2 regions of the Paenibacillus sp. BR1-192 genome follow, and region 2 is predicted to be linked to the other one. Evidence: riboswitches for the same ligand, from Rfam matches in the RefSeq annotation. Region 2 holds a riboswitch; the other holds the start of a gene.
The links. A riboswitch is a leader RNA that binds a small molecule or an ion and turns the genes downstream of it on or off. The one in region 2 is predicted to bind S-adenosylmethionine.

Region 1 (8,629 bases), 420 kb from region 2:
GAATCGGCGCTCACCTTCTTATCTCTTGAGAAAGGAAGAAATTTATGAAAAAGCTCGTCATTCTCGGCGGAGGCTATGGTGGTCTTGCCCTAATTCAGGAATTGTTCAGCGGCTATCTTCCTCCGGACGTGGAGGTCGTGCTCATCGACCGCATGCCGTACCAAGGACTCAAAACCGAATATTACGCGCTGGCAGCAGGTACCGTGGCCGATACCGCCGTTCGTGTTAAATTCCCGGTGTATGACCGCCTCCATGTTGTATACGGTGAAGTCCTATCCATTGATCTTGAGAAGAAGCTTGTGAACCTGACGAACAACGATCCGGTGGAATACGATCAGCTGGCCATTGCCCTGGGATGTACGGACCGTTATCATGGGGTACCGGGCGCTGAAGAATTCACGTTCAGCCTGCAATCTTTTGCGGCATCCCGGGAAACCTATTTGAACCTGAACAACCTCAGACCATATGGTCAAGTTCATATCATTGGCGGAGGCTTAAGCGGCATCGAGCTCGCTGCCGATCTTCGGGAAAGCCGGCCTGACCTGAATATCGCCATTTTGGACCGGGGACAACGGGTGCTTTCTTCTTTTCCTAACCGTTTGTCTGCTTATATTCATCGCTGGTTTGAGGAACACCACGTGGACATCCACAGCGGCGTATCCGTATCCCGAGTGGAAAAGGACGCCGTGTACAATCTGGATGTGCCGATCGCAACCGATCTGGCGGTATGGACGGCCGGCATTCAGCCCGTAAAGGTCGTACAGGATCTGGATCTGCCAAAAGACCGCAGCGGACGCATTCTGCTGAACGAATGGTACCAGGTTCCGTCCCATCCCGAGGTATATGTGATCGGCGACTGCGCCAGCCTCCCCTTCGTCCCGAGCGCGCAAGCGGCAGGGGCTCAGGCCGAGCAAGTGGGACATGTCATGAAAGCTTTATGGCGCGACGATACGCCTAAGGTATCTCCGCTGAAGCTGAAGGGAACGCTGGGTTCCCTCGGCAAACATGCGGGCTTTGGGCTCATGGGCAGCACGTCAGTCATGGGCCGGGTACCAAGGATATTAAAGAGCGGCGTGCTCTGGAAATCCAAGCGTCATTACTAGTCGGACGGTTACGGGGCGCTGATGATGCTCCTGTGGAGGGACGCCGCGGAGCGAAAGCAGAACGTCAGCTCTCCTCTTCGCCGTCCCGAAAGCTTTCGAGCTTGCGGATGACAACCTCAAGCAGCTCTTCAGCCGTAGGGGCTTCAACCCAATCGCCATCCACGTAAGCGAAGGGCATCAAATAGCACTGGCCGCAGCTGGTCAGGCAGCCATATTCGATGACTTGGCAATCGTACTTGCCTTCAAGCGTCTGCAGCACTTTATCCGTGCCGAAATAGGAATTGCTTGTGCAAAACTCAATGATAATGGACATTGTTATTAGACCTGCCTTAAGATTGGCATTTTATTTTGCCGGTTTATGTACTATAATATAGGGAGGAAAGGAGTTGAACAAGATGAGTGAAAACACGCAAACCACTGTATATGATGAAGTGGCTGAAGTGCTTGATAAACTTCGTCCGTTCCTGCAGCGCGACGGCGGTGACGTGGAACTGGTTGACGTTGAAGACGGCATCGTTAAGCTGAAATTGATGGGTGCATGCGGTAGCTGCCCAAGCTCCACCATTACTCTGAAAGCAGGGATCGAGCGCGCCCTGGTTGAAGAAGTAGAAGGCATCCAAGAAGTAGTTCAAGTATTCTAAATCTTCTTTAACTATAAAGAGTCTTGGTTTCCCTCGCGGGACCAAGACTCTTTTTTTGAGATGAAATGAAGATATAAGTTTTCTGCGAAGCGTTAGCAATTCTTGAGTCGCGTTTAATGGTTTTGGGATCCCCGCAAAGTAAATGGAATAAGCATCGAAGCGTAGATTCCACTTTGTGGGGATGTTTTATTCCGGCTTGATTAACGGGCGAATCGGGTCCAGCCCGCCGGATATATCCATAATATTGCCGGTAATGAAATCCGATTTATCCAGGCATAAATATTCGATCACCCTGGCGACGTCCTCGCCGCTGCCCGATCGTCCGCGAGGAGTCAACCCGTCCTGAATGCCGGATACTTCATCGATGGTTTTCTCTTTGTTGGCCCCGCGGATATCCCCCGGACAAATCATATTCACGGTGATTCCATACGGCCCTTCTTCCACGGCCAGCGTCTTCGTAAAGGAGACCAGGCCCACCTTCGCAGCCGCGTAGGCGGAGCGTTGAGGCCATGCGCGGGCTTCACCCGCATGCCCGAAACCAAAGTGGATAATGCGTCCCCATTTTTTCTCCCGCATGGCAGGCAGAACGCGATGGTCCAGCAGCATGACGCCGGTTAAATTGCCATTCACCATATGTACGATTTCGTCGCGGCTGTACTCCGAGAACAGACGGCGTTCCCGGATGAACGGTCCTGCATTGTTAACCAGGATATCGACGCTGCCCAGCCGCTCCTCCGTCTGATCCACCAATGAATACAGCTCAGGCTCGCTGGCGATATCGGCTTTAATCGCGATGGATTTCACGCCAAACCCCTCGATTTCACGGGAAAGCGCCTCGGCTTCATCCTTGCTGTTCACATAATTTATGGCTATATGACATCCCTGCCGGGCTAACGACAGCGCCGTCATTTTTCCCAAACCTGTCGCACTGCCTGTAATCAGCGCCACTTTTCCCTTCAAGGCTTTCCCTCCTCAGATGGATATCCTTCCTTCAGTATAAAAGATTTGATAAGGCCGAACAACTTGCTTCCGACCAGGAATGGCCATTCGACAGAAAAAGAAAGAAAAAAGGGCCTATCCGCAAAGACCGATAGGTCTTTTTGGATAATGCCCTTTCTTCACATATACGATGAATTCATATACATTATATCGAGCTTTACTGCTCGAATTAGAATGCCGGGATGACGGCACCTTTGTACTCTTCTTCAATAAAGGTTTTCACGTCCTCGGAAGTCAGCGCCTTCGCCAGTTTTTGGATGGCGTCGGAGTCCTTGTTGTCCGGACGGGCTACCAGCAGGTTGGCATAAGGATTGTCCTTGTCTTCGATGAAGAGCGCATCCTTCGTTGGGTCCAGTCCCGCTTCCAGCGCGTAGTTCGTATTGATGACAGCCAGATCCAGCTCATCCAGCATACGCGGCAGCATAGCAGCTTCAACTTCCTTGAACTCCAGGTTCTTCGGATTTTCTACGATATCCTTGGCGGTTGCTTCCAGCTTGCTTTCGTCGTTCAGCTTAATCACGCCGTTCTTGGACAGCAGCGTCAATGCACGGCCAGCATTAGAAGGATCATTCGGAATGGCTACAACCGATCCATCCTTCAGCTCATCCACAGATTTAATGGTTTTCGAGTAAGCACCCAGCGGCTCGACGTGCACGGCGATCACGGACTCCAGGTCCAATTTGCGCTCTTTGATTTGATTGTCCAGATATGGCTTATGCTGGAAGAAATTCGCATCGATTTCTTTGGAATCCACTTGCGTATTCGGCAGCACATAATCCGTGAATTCCACGATTTCCAGATTCACGCCCTCTTTTTCAAGCGCAGGCTTGATGTGCTCCAGGATTTTGGCGTGCGGTAAAGGCGAAGCGCCTACTTTCAAGGTCACGGTTTCTTGACCGCCGCCTCCCGTTGTTCCCCCTGGCTCGGATGCGTTATCCGCAGGCTTGCTGCCGCATGCAGCCAGCACCGCAACCAAGGTCAAGCTGATCAATGCCAATGTCCATTTTTTCATTCTAAAACTCTCCCTCCGAAAAATATATGATTTATATATTGTCTTTCTTGAAGCCTCATCAATCCGTTATTTTCTTGTAAAATGCCGCACCAGACGATCTCCTGCCATCTGCAGCAGCTGGACCAGGACAATCATCAGCACGACAGCCAGAATCATGATCTCGGTCTCATAACGGTAATAGCCATACTTGATGGCCAAATCCCCTAAACCGCCGCCCCCGACTTGACCGGACATCGCGGTATAAGATACCAGGGTTACAATCGTGATGGTCATTCCGGCCAGCAGGCCCGGACGCGCCTCCGGAAGGAGCACCCTCCATACGATTTGGCTTGTCGAAGAGCCCATGGCATGAGCCGCCTCAATCACGCCTTTATCCACTTCATTCAAAGCCGTTTCCACGAGCCTTGCGAAGAATGGAGCAGCGCCGATCACCAGCGGCGGAATGGTGCCCAGCACGCCGTACGAAACACCTACGATCGACTTCGTAATCGGGATCATCGCCACGATCAGGATGATGAACGGAACCGAGCGCAGAATGTTTACAATGAACGACAGAATCGTGTAGCCGAAGCGTACCAACCCGGACGTGGACCTTGCGGCCATGTAGAGCAGCACGCCGACCGGCAGTCCGATGATGAAGCTGAACAAGGCCGAAGCTCCCAGCATCCGCAGGGTATCCAATGTTGCCGTCCATATCTCTTTCCAGTCGATCTGGGTAAAATCAAGTCCGAACATCAATGAATCACCTCCACGTCTAGTCCTTGTTCAAGCAGCTTCCGGATCGTATCTTCAATTGCGCGTTCTTCCCCTTCGAAACGAACGATGAGCTGGCCGTACGGCGTTTCTTTGATCGTAGAGATCGTGCCCTGCAGAATCGCAAAATTCACGCCCGTCTCATGAACGGTATGGGACAGGATCGATTCGTACGTTTTCGACCCCAGGAACGTGATTTGAACCGCTCTTGAAGGGCCGTTTACCTGACCCTGCATAGCCAGCAGCAGCGCTTCGCCGCTGTCCATCTCCTGGCGGATGAATTCCTGCGTCACTTCATGCTTCGGTTTCAGGAACACTTCCGTTACCGGTCCTTGCTCTACGATGCCGCCCTGATGAATAACGGCGACCCGGTCGCATATGCTCTGAATGACGTGCATCTCATGGGTAATCAGCACGATCGTCAGATGAAACTTTTTGTTAATGTCCAGCAGCAGGCGCAGAATCGAATCCGTCGTCTGCGGGTCAAGGGCCGAAGTGGCCTCGTCGCACAGCAGCACTTCGGGATCGCTCGCGAGCGCCCTGGCGATACCCACCCGCTGCTTTTGGCCCCCTGACAGCTGGGACGGGTATTTGTCGCGATGCGCCTCCAAGCCGACCAAAGCCAGCAGCTCGGATACTTTGCGCTCCAGTTCGGCCTTCGGCGTCTTGATCAGACGCAGCGGAAACGCAATGTTATCGTACACCGTCGCGGAAGACAGCAGGTTAAAGTGCTGAAAGATCATTCCGATTTTACGGCGCTCCGCCTGAAGCTGCTTCTTGCCGAGCGACGTCAAATTTTTGCCGTTGACCCACACCTCGCCCGAGGTGGGACGCTCCAGTAAATTGATGCAGCGGATCAATGTACTTTTACCTGCACCGGAGTGTCCGATCACTCCGAAAATTTCTCCTTTTTCAATCGACAAATCCAATTCGGACAACGCAGTTGTTAATGACCCGGCTTTTCCGTACTGCTTCGTCAATTGCTTGAGCTCAATCAATCCGATAATCCTCCTTTTTCCTTAGCTTCATATCTATTTACCCAAAAGAAAAGAGCCTCTTTTTGTAGAATCAAAAAGGGCCCTCTTTACGTAAAAGTCAACGCCTTTTCTCATCTGTCAAAGCTGAAGGTATCCCATAGCTTTGAAGGAATTAGCACCATGTCACTCCAAGCGTCATCGCATTATGCAATGGTACGCAAGAAGTCGGTTGCCGGGCTTCATCGGGCCTGTCCCTCCGCCTCTCTCGATAAGAAAACATCGATATGAAATTTTTCCGATTAAATTGATCTGATTTGATAACATTTAATGAATGCAATAGTTAGTATAGATTCTTTTCAGGCTTTTGTCAAAAGGAATTTCATGGCGATTTTGTGCCTAAGCCCGCACTCCATTTTCAGTCCACAGCTTGTTCGTATATTTATACGAGGCGGCCAGGCTGCGGCATACCATATCGATGCCCTGTTGGAGATCGTCCAGGTGCTTGTCGATATCCTCCAGCTCGATTTTGTCGGACAGTCCTTGATGGCGCTGCCACAAATCATCCTGCATCTCGGAGTTCATGTAGTGAATTTCAGCGTTGCGCCTTTTGCGGAGCGCGTTCAGCGGTGCTTTGTAGCGATCTTTGATCGTCTCCAGCTCTTCAGCCAGCTCACCGTGGGCCTTCAAAAATCTGAACTGCCGCAGGACCGTAAAATAAGAAAAATGCGCCTTAACCTTGGAGGTATGCAGATCAAACAAATCGTTCAGCACCGTGCCCAGCTTGTCAAGGATCGAGAATACGCGGATGAAGCCGTTTTTGTAAAAATACACATATCGTTGATATTCCCCTTGCTCCTGAATCGACATATCATCGATGTAACCCGATTTAACCGATTGACTGAAATGCTTGGCCGCATTCCAGCTCTGCTCCAGCTCATCCAGGGAGACGATCAGTCCCCGGGTCCAAATCTCCAGCTTGCGAAAATCATGCGTCGGATCTTGATTTTTATCCATTTCCTTCTGCAGCAGCCGGGTTGTCTTCACCATCGATTCGATGGCTTCCTCAAGCAGGCCGTTGTTCTGCCGGGGCTGTTCCCCAAGTAACATTCGAAGCATGGCGGTACCCCCTCGCGTCATCAGATTAACCTTGGTTCTTGATCTCGATTGTGCTAATGCCAATATACTCATTCCAGCGCTCAGCGGCCGTCTTCACGGCGATATCCTTGCGCGGTGGCAACTCATCCGGATCGCCATCAGGCCCTTCGGCATCCCCTTGACTGGCAGATGACCCATCATCTGCTGCGCCAATCCGGGCTCGTCCTGTTAGGATGCCCCCGAAACGGGAAGACAACTCCATAAGCATAGAGCGACTTGTTATTTCTCCGGTGTTATTAAATATAAACAAATTCGTTGCCTTATCAAACCTTTTCGATACGGCTGCCGGCAGCTCCTTTCTATACAACAAAGCCCTCGAACTCCGGTCCGGGGACTTTGCATGCATGTATGCTATAGAATATTGGATTTTCTTTACGGGATGATCGGCGTTCTTCATTATACGATCTTTTCGCGGGGCACGTCGTGGCCCTTCCGTATTTCGGCTTCGAGCGGCTTGCTGAGCTGCCATACCCGGACGCTTAAATAACACAGTACGCCGAACAGCGCCGAGATCAGCAGCGTATGACCCAGTGCGGAGAATACGTAAACTTCCTCGTTATGCATCGTAGCCATAATGAGGGCGCCGCTGAACACCTGCAGCAGGCACAGCACGGTTGCCGAAATGCCCAGCATCTGGATCTCCCGGTTATTGCGATTGCGCCAATATGCAAAATGCCCCATCACCGCCACCACGATCAGCAGCAGAAGCGCGGCCACGCGGTGCATAAAGGCGATGCCGACCCCTCCGCTCAGCTCCGGTATCACTTCTCCGTTGCACAACGGCCAGCCGGAGCAGCCTTCCCGGGAATCGGTATGGCTGACGAATGCACCGATATACACCACGATGTAGCTGTACAACGTTGTGCCCCAGACCAAATTGCGGAAGCCCTTGCCCACCCGCGGCAATCGCTCCAGGTCAGCGGGTCCCTTCGCTTGTTCGATTCGGCGCATGCCCAAAGCCAGCATGACCGAACTGGCAAAAGCAATCAGCGAGAAGCCAAAATGCAGCGCCATGATCGCCGCCGATTGAGGTTTAACCACCGCGAGGGCCCCCATGATGGCTTGTACCACGACGAATATCGAGGTTCCGATGACGTAAGCCATCAAATCCCGGCGGTCCCGCTTGTACTTCCAGAACGCAATCAGCGAAGCCAAGGCGGCCAAGCCGGCCATTCCGCTTACGGCCCGGTGGGAATATTCGATCATCGAGGACACCGTGTAAGCGGGAACAAATTTGCCGTTGCACAGCGGCCACTCTTGGCCGCAGCCAAGCCCCGACCCCGTCTTTGTCACAACCATGCCCCCGAAAGTCGCGCAGAACATAATTAAGCATGTTATGTAACTCAGCCACTTTAATTGTTTATCGTTCACTTATCTCACCTGCTGCTCATAATCATTCACTATTCAAAACCTATACAGGATCGCATCATATACAGTCCACATTTCATTATACCTGATTCTTCAGCCCCGGTCACTTGAGCGATTGTGACAAAATGTTCAAAAATGAACAAAACCTTCATGCTCAAGGTACTTGACTTCGCAATTCCCCTCATAATATCCAATGTAAAAACAACACCGCCGCCCGTTATAGCTCAAAGGCGGCGGTGCTATCGTCACTGCTTACTTGTGAATCGTACCGTATACGTCTACGGCACGCTGCAGGAAATCTTCAATCTCCTCGCGCGATTTGCGGAGTTTGTTAACGTAGCGAACCAGCTCACGACCGTCAGAGTATGCAACAAAGCTAGGGATGCCCAGAATATTTTGCTGCTGACTCACGTCACCGACAGCATCGACGTCAACTTCCACCAGAGTCAATTGGTTGGAGAACTTCGTCTCAACCTCCGGCATGAATGGATCGATAAACTTGCAATCGCCGCACCAGTCCGCTTTAAATACGGCAACTGTCAGTCGTGGAGACTGGATTGCAACCTGAAATTCTGCTTCTGAAGTGATTTTTTCCATTAGTTATCTCCCCTTTACGTCGAA
Region 2 (8,629 bases):
CCAAAGAAGGATGAGTTAGCCGGCCTGATCGCCAAGAGCGGACTGGAGCTAAAGAAATTTTTCAATACGAGCGGCGAGGTATACAAGGAAATGAACCTGAAAGACAAGCTGCCCGGCCTTTCCGATGAGGAGAAGATCGAACTGTTGTCTTCCAACGGAAGATTGATCAAGCGTCCGATCGTGACCGACGGCAGCAAAGTAACCGTCGGCTTCAAAGCGGAGCAATATCAGGAGGCATGGCAGAAGTAACGGTCGTTTTTGGGATATGACAGACACAAAAGACAAACTGCGGCAGTGATTGATTACAAGAGTCGCGGAATCGGTTTGCCGAAGGGCAGCCATTCGCCGGTAACGATGTCGTCCTGCTGATGAAGGCAGAGCATTCCATGGTCTTTCGACCATCGGAATGTTCTTTTTTTTTGTGAGCAGCCCGCGATAGGAAATTCAAAGAAATACCCTGTGACAAGCCCAAGTCCATATAAGGATATGGTATAATGACAAGGTATATCTTAAGGTTATACCAGAGAAGTTAAAGTTAGGAGCGATCATGACCGTGATACCCAATCCACAACCATCCTTAATGCTCGTCGACGGGATGGCTTTATTATTTCGTGCTTATTATGCAACCGCGTCCAGCGGTTATATCCGTCGTACCAAAGCGGGTGTGCCGACCAACGCGATTTACGGTTTCCTGCGGTATATGTGGGATGCCATCGATAAATTTCAGCCTACCCATGTGGCTTGCTGCTGGGATATGGGCTCAAAAACATTCCGTACGGAGCAATTCGCCTCGTATAAAGGCAATCGTCCGGAAGCGCCGGATGACTTGGTTCCGCAGTTCTCGCTGGTTCGCGACGTGACGGAATGCCTCGGGATCCCGAATCTGGGCGTTGTGGGTTATGAGGCCGATGACTGCATCGGTACGCTTGCCAGACGGTTCGGAGATAGCATGAACGTCATGATCCTGTCGGGCGACCACGATTTGCTTCAGCTCGTGAACGATTCGACTTCGGTCATCATTATGAAAAAGGGGCATGGCAATTATATGCACTATACACCGGAGACGCTTTATGCCGAAAAGGGTCTTTCTCCAAGACAGGTAATCGATGTAAAAGGCCTGATGGGAGATACGAGCGACAATTATCCGGGCGTACGCGGGATCGGCGAGAAGACGGCTGTCAAGCTGATCCAGGAATATGAATCCGTGGAAGGCATCCTTGCCAATCTGGATTCATTGACCAAAGGGGTTCGCACCAAGATCGAAGCGGATTTGGAGATGCTGCATCTGTCCCGGGCCCTGGCCGAAATTCATTGCGAGGTTCCAATGGAATGCGAGCTCGATTTGTGCCGCCTGAGCGTGGATCACGAACGTGCGTTAACCAAACTGGAGGAGCTGGAAATGAAGAGTCTTGGCCATCTTTTTGGGGTGGCGGTGGTTTCCTAGCCGCTTCGGTCGAAGGTGTCGTACCGGAGACATCCGCAGCAGGCCGGGGCACTTCTTCAATTCACCAGGAAGCCTGAAATCAGCGGCGTCTACATGGTGGCTGGATTGTGTTTGTGGAGCCGTCGTCGTGACCATGACGAAAATGCTCGGCTCGGGTTGCCGGAATGGCAGTCGATAAAAACATCACTGCGGTCCAGCATCAGTGCCTTTATACTGGAATCAGCGGCGGCACGCTGGATGTCCCGGCGCGCGTTTGTCGGCAGAACGGCCGGCGAAACGCAGCTGATGCTTCTGCCAATGGTGGTAGGCTTTCCGTCCGCTAATGGTACTGAGCGGAAACAGATGGATCCGAGCTGCCGCAGGTCCGCGAGGCAGGCGTATCGGCGTTCTTTCTGGCTTTTGCCGGAGGTTTAGGCGAATTTGAGGCAACCTGGATGGGTTGCAGGCAATATACCGTGCGTCACGCAAACGCTGCCCACGGCGATTTACGTTGCGGTTAGCAATGGCCAAAGCGGGCTGGCATGGGCGTGGCGACGGTTATGATTTTGTTCCCATGGCTGTTACTCCCGCGGCTCGGAACGGGCAGAGGCAGAGAAAGAGGCAGGCAGACTTGACGGGAGCACAATGTTTACATATGCTTCGAATAGAGCTTGTTAGCAACCATATAGAGAACAAGGCACAGCACATCGTGGAGAGGATGGAAGAAGCATGAGTTTACTTGGAGCAATTGAAGCAGGAGGAACCAAGTTCGTTTGCGGCGTGGGTACGGAGGATGGAACGGTTGTGGAGCGAGTGAGCTTTCCGACGACAACCCCTGAAGAAACCATGGCAAACGTCTTTAACTTTTTTGCGGATAAGGATATAGAGGCGATCGGAGTCGGTTCGTTCGGACCGATTGACCCGGTGAAAGGCAGCCCGACCTACGGCTGCATTACAACGACGCCGAAGCCGCATTGGAGCAATTACAATATCGTCAAAGCATTGGAAGAGCGTTTTGACGTTCCGATCGGATTTGATACGGATGTAAACGGAGCTGCTCTTGGAGAATATACGTGGGGGGCGGCCCAGGGACTGGACAGCTGTCTTTATATCACCATCGGAACGGGAGTGGGAGCAGGCGCCGTGGTATCCGGCGAACTGATTCACGGCCTGTCCCATCCGGAGATGGGGCATATTTACGTCCGCCGTCATCCGGAAGACAAATATGAGGGGACCTGTCCTTATCATGCAGACTGTTTGGAGGGGCTTGCTGCGGGACCGTCTCTTGGCAAACGCTGGGGTGTTCCCGGCGTGGAATTGACGCCGGATCATCCGGCTTGGGAGATGGAAGCTTATTATCTCGCTCAAGCGCTGATGAATTATGTCCTCATCTTGTCCCCTCAGCGGATCGTGATGGGTGGAGGCGTGATGAAGCAGGAGCAGCTGTTCCCGCTGATCCGCACGAAGCTTCAAGAGCTGCTGGCAGGATATGTTCAGCATCCAAGCCTTCATGACGGGATCGATCAATTCATCGTTCCGCCGATGCTCGGCGATAATGCGGGTCTCTGCGGCGCATTGGCATTGGCCAAGCTGGCAGTGGATGAAGCCAAGAGCATTCAAGCTTAGCCTGATTTCTTATATAGGGCAAGTTCAAAATGGATTGGATTCTATTACAGATTATGGTATTATAGTTTCAACAGTATAATGTATGGAACGAAGGAAGCACCTTTCTTGCCGCTGCGCGGAGGAGAGGTGCTTTTTTGCGTTGTTCCGCCTTTATGCTGATTGCGTAAACGGGAGGTTATCGAGGGATGCAAATTGTGTTCATGAATCGGATGAGCGGAGCGGATGAGTCAGGTCATCTCCGTTCGGCCCAAGTATGGATCGGCGAGGAAGAAGGAGGATGGCGACTCGGCTGGCGGAATATGGAACCGGACGGTGAAGTTTCCGATGACGAATGGTATGAAGGCAACTCATGGAATGAGCTGCTATGCGTGTATCGGCACCAGCTTGCGAAGAAGCTCGGAGAAGGCTTCCGCCCGCTAATCGAAGGGGTATTCCATGAACCTGGGGAGACCGGGAGCAAGAATCTCGGCACTCAGAAGCTGCAGTGTTACAGCGAGCTGTACGGATCGGAGGAGCTGTACACGGAGCTGTGCGCCTGGCGCAGGAGAAAGGCAGCATCCGGAAGAAAAGCGCCCTATTTCATTGCCAGCAACCGGGTGCTGCGTATGATCAGCGCTTTTGTTCCCCAGAGTGAGGAAGAGCTGCTGCAGCTTCCGGGAATCGGGGTTAGCAAGGCTTCGGAGCACGGGGTGGAATGGCTGGAGATTACGACGAAAACCGAGCGAACCACCACGTTTCCACTGGATTGGGTGTATACGCAGCTGCCGGAAGAGGAGTTCTTGTCCTGGCTGTATAAACAGAAGGAACAGAGATATCAGCAGGAGCTTGAACGCTTCCGAACCCGCCGTGCGATGCTGATTGGCATAGCCGAGGGCGCTTCGCTGACCGAGCTTGAAGCGCGTACCTCGCTGTCGCGCCGGGATTTGGTCGAGGAATTGGAAGGGCTTGAGAAGGAAGGCTATGATACGGAGCAGCTGCTCCAGGTCGAATTGAACACGATGACGGCTGCGGAGCAGGAAAACGTATGGAAGGCGTTTGAAGAGTTGGGCGATACGTTTCTTAAACCTGTGTTACAGCGGGTATACGGACAGGGACAAGCGGAGAACGCAGAAGCAGAAGAGCTGGGCGGAACGGAGAGGCTGTATGAGCGGCTTCGTCTCATACGGATCCGCTTTCGGCGCGATCAGCCCGGCAAAGCGAATGCCGGTTAATCTGCCTTAAACGAAGTCAGGACGGATTCTCCCGGTTGCAGGGAGATCCGTCCTGATGCTAATTCGCCGTGCTTGTAGATTGAGTTTGAATTGCGGCCGTTCGTATGAACCGTTGTGATCCGGCCAGTACTCTCCCCTTTGACCAGGGTGCCTCATATCCAATCTTTTTTACGGAACAGGTAAAACATGAGCGCGCCGGCAAAAACCATGATGCCGATAACCACATAATAGGAATATCTCCAATGAAGTTCCGGCATATACTCAAAGTTCATGCCGTAGATGCCCGTAATCAGCGTCAATGGAATAAAGATCGTTGTAATAGCGGTAAACACGCGCATGATTTCATTGGCCCGATTGGCGATACTGGATTGGTAAGCTTCCCGAAGGTTCCCCATGAGATCCCGATAGGTCTCGAACGTTTCGGAAATTTTAACGGCATTTTCATAGATATCGCTGAAGTATTTCTGCAGCTGGTCATCGATCAGCCGAAGATCTTTTTTGTTGAGCGTATTGATAACTTCCTTCTGAGGTCCAAGCACCTTCTTCAACCAAAGAATCTCGCTTCGCAGACCGATGATCTCGCTGAGATGGGATTTTTTGGTATGCATCAGAATGTCTTCCTCCAGCTTTTCAATCCGCGCTTCAATTCGGTCCCCTACGGAGAAGTAGTTGTCCGTGACGAGGTCGATCAAGAGATAGAGGAAGCGGTCGGGCGTGCTGACTTCATCCTCCCAGAGTAGCGGTTTGACGGTGCGGAGCTCATGGATCTTTTGCTTGGTCACCGTAATAATAAAATGCCTGCCCAGGAAAACATTCAATGCCCGAAGGAAAATCTCTTCGTCGTCAAACCGGATGCTGTTCACGACGATAAAATAGTGGTTCTCGTATATTTCAATTTTGGGACGCTGCTCCTCTTCGCTGAGGCAATCCTCAACGGCAAGATCATGCAGGGAGAAGAGGGGCTGCAGTTCGGCTAAATCATCCACGTCCGCATCCAGCCAGTAGAAGCCGCTGGCCGGAGCTGTCAGCGTCATTTCGATGTCATCAACAGGGGTAAATACGCCCGAATCGACCAACCGGATTTTCATCTGATATCACTCCTTTGTCTAATCCAAGCTGCTTAAGTCAAGCAGTTAAGGCACAGGATATCAGCCCACCGGTGTACGGGCATAAATCGAGGAAGGTTAGAATACGATAAAAAGCGCATGAAAAATAACGCTGCCCTCTGCCGGTAAGCTGATCTTGATCCTATGCGGTTGTGCGTCTTGTGCATCCAGTTTCTGGCTCGGGTCACCGTCCATCTTCCATGTCACCTCTTTCATACTCGGTTTTAAACAGCACTTGTCTAGTATAACGCCGGGTGTAGGACCTTTCAAGTGAAATCCGGAGCAGTCCAAGGGCCATGATATAGGGTATGGAAACCTTTGGTGAAGTGTGACAAACTCATGAAAAGGTTCTTGACGAAAAATTGAGGATGATTTAAAGTAGGTATCAATTACGAAACAATTCCAAACAACTGAATAAAGCGAAATCTTATCAAGAGCAGGTGGAGGGACTAGCCCTATGAAACCCGGCAACCGGCGGCAACATCGCACGGTGCTAATTCTTGCAGGAGATACGACGATTGTATAAGCCGTTGTATAGCCTGACAGATGAGAGAGGCGCATTGTGATACGTATATGATGACCTTTCTCTACTTCGAGAAAGGTCTTCTTGCGTTTATACAGTCTAACGCTCTTTCTCACAGCTTTATGGATGTATCATTTCATATTTCGAAGGAGTGAGCCGAGATGCCAATTAAAATTCCGGATGCCCTGCCGGCAAAGGAAGTTCTGGCTGGAGAAAACATTTTTGTCATGGATGAGAGTCACGCGTTTCATCAGGATATCCGCCCGCTGCGGATTGCGATCCTGAATTTGATGCCAACCAAGGAAACGACGGAGACCCAGCTGCTGCGATTGATCGGCAACTCCCCGCTCCAGGTGGATGTCGTCCTTCTTCACCCGAGTTCCCACGTATCGAAGAATACGTCGGCCGAGCATTTGAAATCATTTTACAAAACCTTTGAAGAAGTGAAGAACCGTCGTTTTGACGGCATGATCATTACAGGAGCTCCGGTCGAGCAGCTGGAGTTCGAAGAAGTGAATTACTGGGATGAGCTTACTGAAATTTTTGAATGGACCAAGACCCATGTAACCTCCACGCTCCATATCTGCTGGGCGTCGCAAGCCGGGCTTTATTATCATTACGGCGTGCCGAAATACAGCCTCGAGGAAAAGTGCTTTGGCGTATTTCCGCATACGATCAATGAAGCGTGTACCAAGCTGCTCCGCGGATTTGACGAAATGTTCTTTGTTCCGCATTCCCGTCATACGGAAGTTCGGCGCGAAGACATAACAGGCGTGGATGATTTGGTCATCCTGTCCGAGTCCGAGGAAGCAGGGATTTATTTGGTATCCAGCCGGGACGGCAAGCAGATTTTTGCCACAGGGCATTCCGAGTATGATGCGGACTCCCTGAAATGGGAGTATGACCGGGACGTTGCCAAAGGCATGGACATCGCGCTGCCGCGCAACTATTACCCGAACGACGATCCAACAAGAACGCCTCCGTCCATATGGCGCGCGCATGCAAACTTATTATTCACTAATTGGCTCAATTACTATGTATATCAGGAAACGCCATATGATATCGGTCCGCAAATTTAACAGCGTACGGGAGGAGAGTTTGTGATGGAGAAGAAACCTTTGAATATAGAGAGCCGGCTGGCACAGATCGGATCGGTGCAGGAGCCGGTAACGGGAGCAGTGAATTTTCCGATTTATCAGGCTACGGCATACCGCCATCCTAAATTAGGCCAGAGCACGGGGTTTGATTATGCCCGCACCAAGAATCCGACCCGTTCGGTACTCGAGGATGCTTGCGCCGAGCTGGAATCCGGTGACGCCGGCTTTGCCTGCAGCTCGGGCATGGCGGCCCTTCAGACGATTTTTGCGCTGTTCGGTCAAGGCGATCACCTGATTGTGTCGCTCGATCTGTACGGAGGGACGTATCGGCTGCTGGAGCGGATCATGTCCAAGTTCGGGGTAACGGCAACCTACGTGGATACGAACGACTTGGATGCGCTGGAAGGATCCAGACGACCGAACACGAAGGCCGTATTTATCGAAACGCCGACCAATCCGCTCATGATGGTTACGGATATCGAAGCCGTCTGTACGTGGGCAAGACGCCATCAATTGATCAGCATCGTGGATAATACGCTGCTAACCCCGTATTTCCAGAGACCCATCGAGCTTGGGGCGGATATCGTCATACATAGCGCCACCAAGTATCTGGGAGGGCATAACGATGTGCTGGCAGGCATCATCGTGACGAAGGGCAAGGAATTATCCGAGGAGATGGCCTTCCTTCATAACTCCATCGGGGCGGTGCTGAGTCCTTCCGATTCCTATCAGTTAATGAGGGGAATGAAGACACTCGCGCTTCGCATGGACCGGCACGAATCGAATGCAACCGCGGTGGCAACCTTTTTGACAACCCACCCGGCGATCGGCGAGGTGTATTACCCTGCTCTGCCGGATCATCCGGGGCATGAGATCCAGAATCGCCAATCCAGCGGCAACACGGGCATCTTCTCCTTCAAGGTGAAGGACGCCCGCTATGTCGAGCCGGTGCTGCGGCACATCAAACTGATTGCATTCGCAGAAAGCCTTGGAGGCGTCGAGTCCCTGATGACATACCCGGCGGTCCAGACCCATGCGGACATCCCGCTTAAGATTCGGGAAGCGATCGGCGTGGACGACCGCTTGCTTCGGTTCTCGGTCGGCATCGAGCATGCGGATGACCTGATCGAGGATTTGGATGCTGCGCTGGGCGCGGCTATGGCAGAAGTGGAAGGGAGCACGGGAGCATGAGCATCGATAAAGGTCTATCCGGCTTGGGAACGGAAACCAAGCAGGTATCAGTAAAACAGGGACACCAAGAAGAACTTCGTTTCGAGACGAAACTATTGCATTTCGGCGGGGAAATCGACCGGGCAACCGGCGCCTCAAGCGTTCCGATCTATCAAGCCTCGACGTTTCATCATGAAGACGTCTTTAACCCGCCGCTGCACGATTACAGCCGTTCCGGCAATCCGACGCGGCAAGCGCTGGAAGATTATATCGCCCTCTTGGAAGGAGGCGTGCGCGGCTTCGCTTATGCATCCGGCATGGCGGCGATCTCCAGCTCGTTCATGCTGCTGTCCGCGGGCGATCACATGATCGTGACGGAGGACGTATACGGCGGAACCTACCGCCTGCTGACCAGCATACTGAGCCGTATGGGCATCGAGAGCACCTTCGTCGACATGACCGATCTGGAGCAG

Region 1: linked by a shared signal. The riboswitch ahead of P0X86_RS28075 (methionine ABC transporter ATP-binding protein) and the one ahead of metA (homoserine O-acetyltransferase MetA) in region 2 are both predicted to bind S-adenosylmethionine.

Annotation. Positions count from the first base shown of each region.
Region 1 covers NZ_CP120718.1:6,119,237-6,127,865, forward strand. The annotation lists gene P0X86_RS28045 (NAD(P)/FAD-dependent oxidoreductase) at 45-1,103, shown strand; gene P0X86_RS28050 (YuzB family protein) at 1,168-1,416, opposite strand; gene P0X86_RS28055 (NifU family protein) at 1,499-1,744, shown strand; gene P0X86_RS28060 (SDR family oxidoreductase) at 1,931-2,704, opposite strand; gene P0X86_RS28065 (MetQ/NlpA family ABC transporter substrate-binding protein) at 2,913-3,755, opposite strand; gene P0X86_RS28070 (methionine ABC transporter permease) at 3,822-4,490, opposite strand; gene P0X86_RS28075 (methionine ABC transporter ATP-binding protein) at 4,490-5,506, opposite strand; SAM riboswitch class I at 5,614-5,760, opposite strand; gene P0X86_RS28080 (Cthe_2314 family HEPN domain-containing protein) at 5,882-6,601, opposite strand; gene P0X86_RS28085 (hypothetical protein) at 6,627-6,950, opposite strand; gene P0X86_RS28090 (COX15/CtaA family protein) at 7,037-8,011, opposite strand; gene P0X86_RS28095 (thioredoxin family protein) at 8,261-8,605, opposite strand.
Region 2 covers NZ_CP120718.1:5,699,816-5,708,444, reverse strand. The annotation lists gene P0X86_RS25735 (arsenate reductase family protein) at 1-249, shown strand, start outside; gene P0X86_RS25730 (5'-3' exonuclease) at 548-1,444, shown strand; gene P0X86_RS25725 (hypothetical protein) at 1,460-1,858, shown strand; partial or broken gene P0X86_RS25720 (molybdate ABC transporter permease subunit) at 1,846-1,975, shown strand; gene P0X86_RS25715 (ROK family protein) at 2,153-3,049, shown strand; gene P0X86_RS25710 (HRDC domain-containing protein) at 3,235-4,260, shown strand; gene corA (magnesium/cobalt transporter CorA) at 4,413-5,348, opposite strand; SAM riboswitch class I at 5,791-5,919, shown strand; gene metA (homoserine O-acetyltransferase MetA) at 6,051-6,968, shown strand; gene P0X86_RS25695 (PLP-dependent transferase) at 6,993-8,177, shown strand; gene P0X86_RS25690 (aminotransferase class I/II-fold pyridoxal phosphate-dependent enzyme) at 8,174-8,629, shown strand, end outside.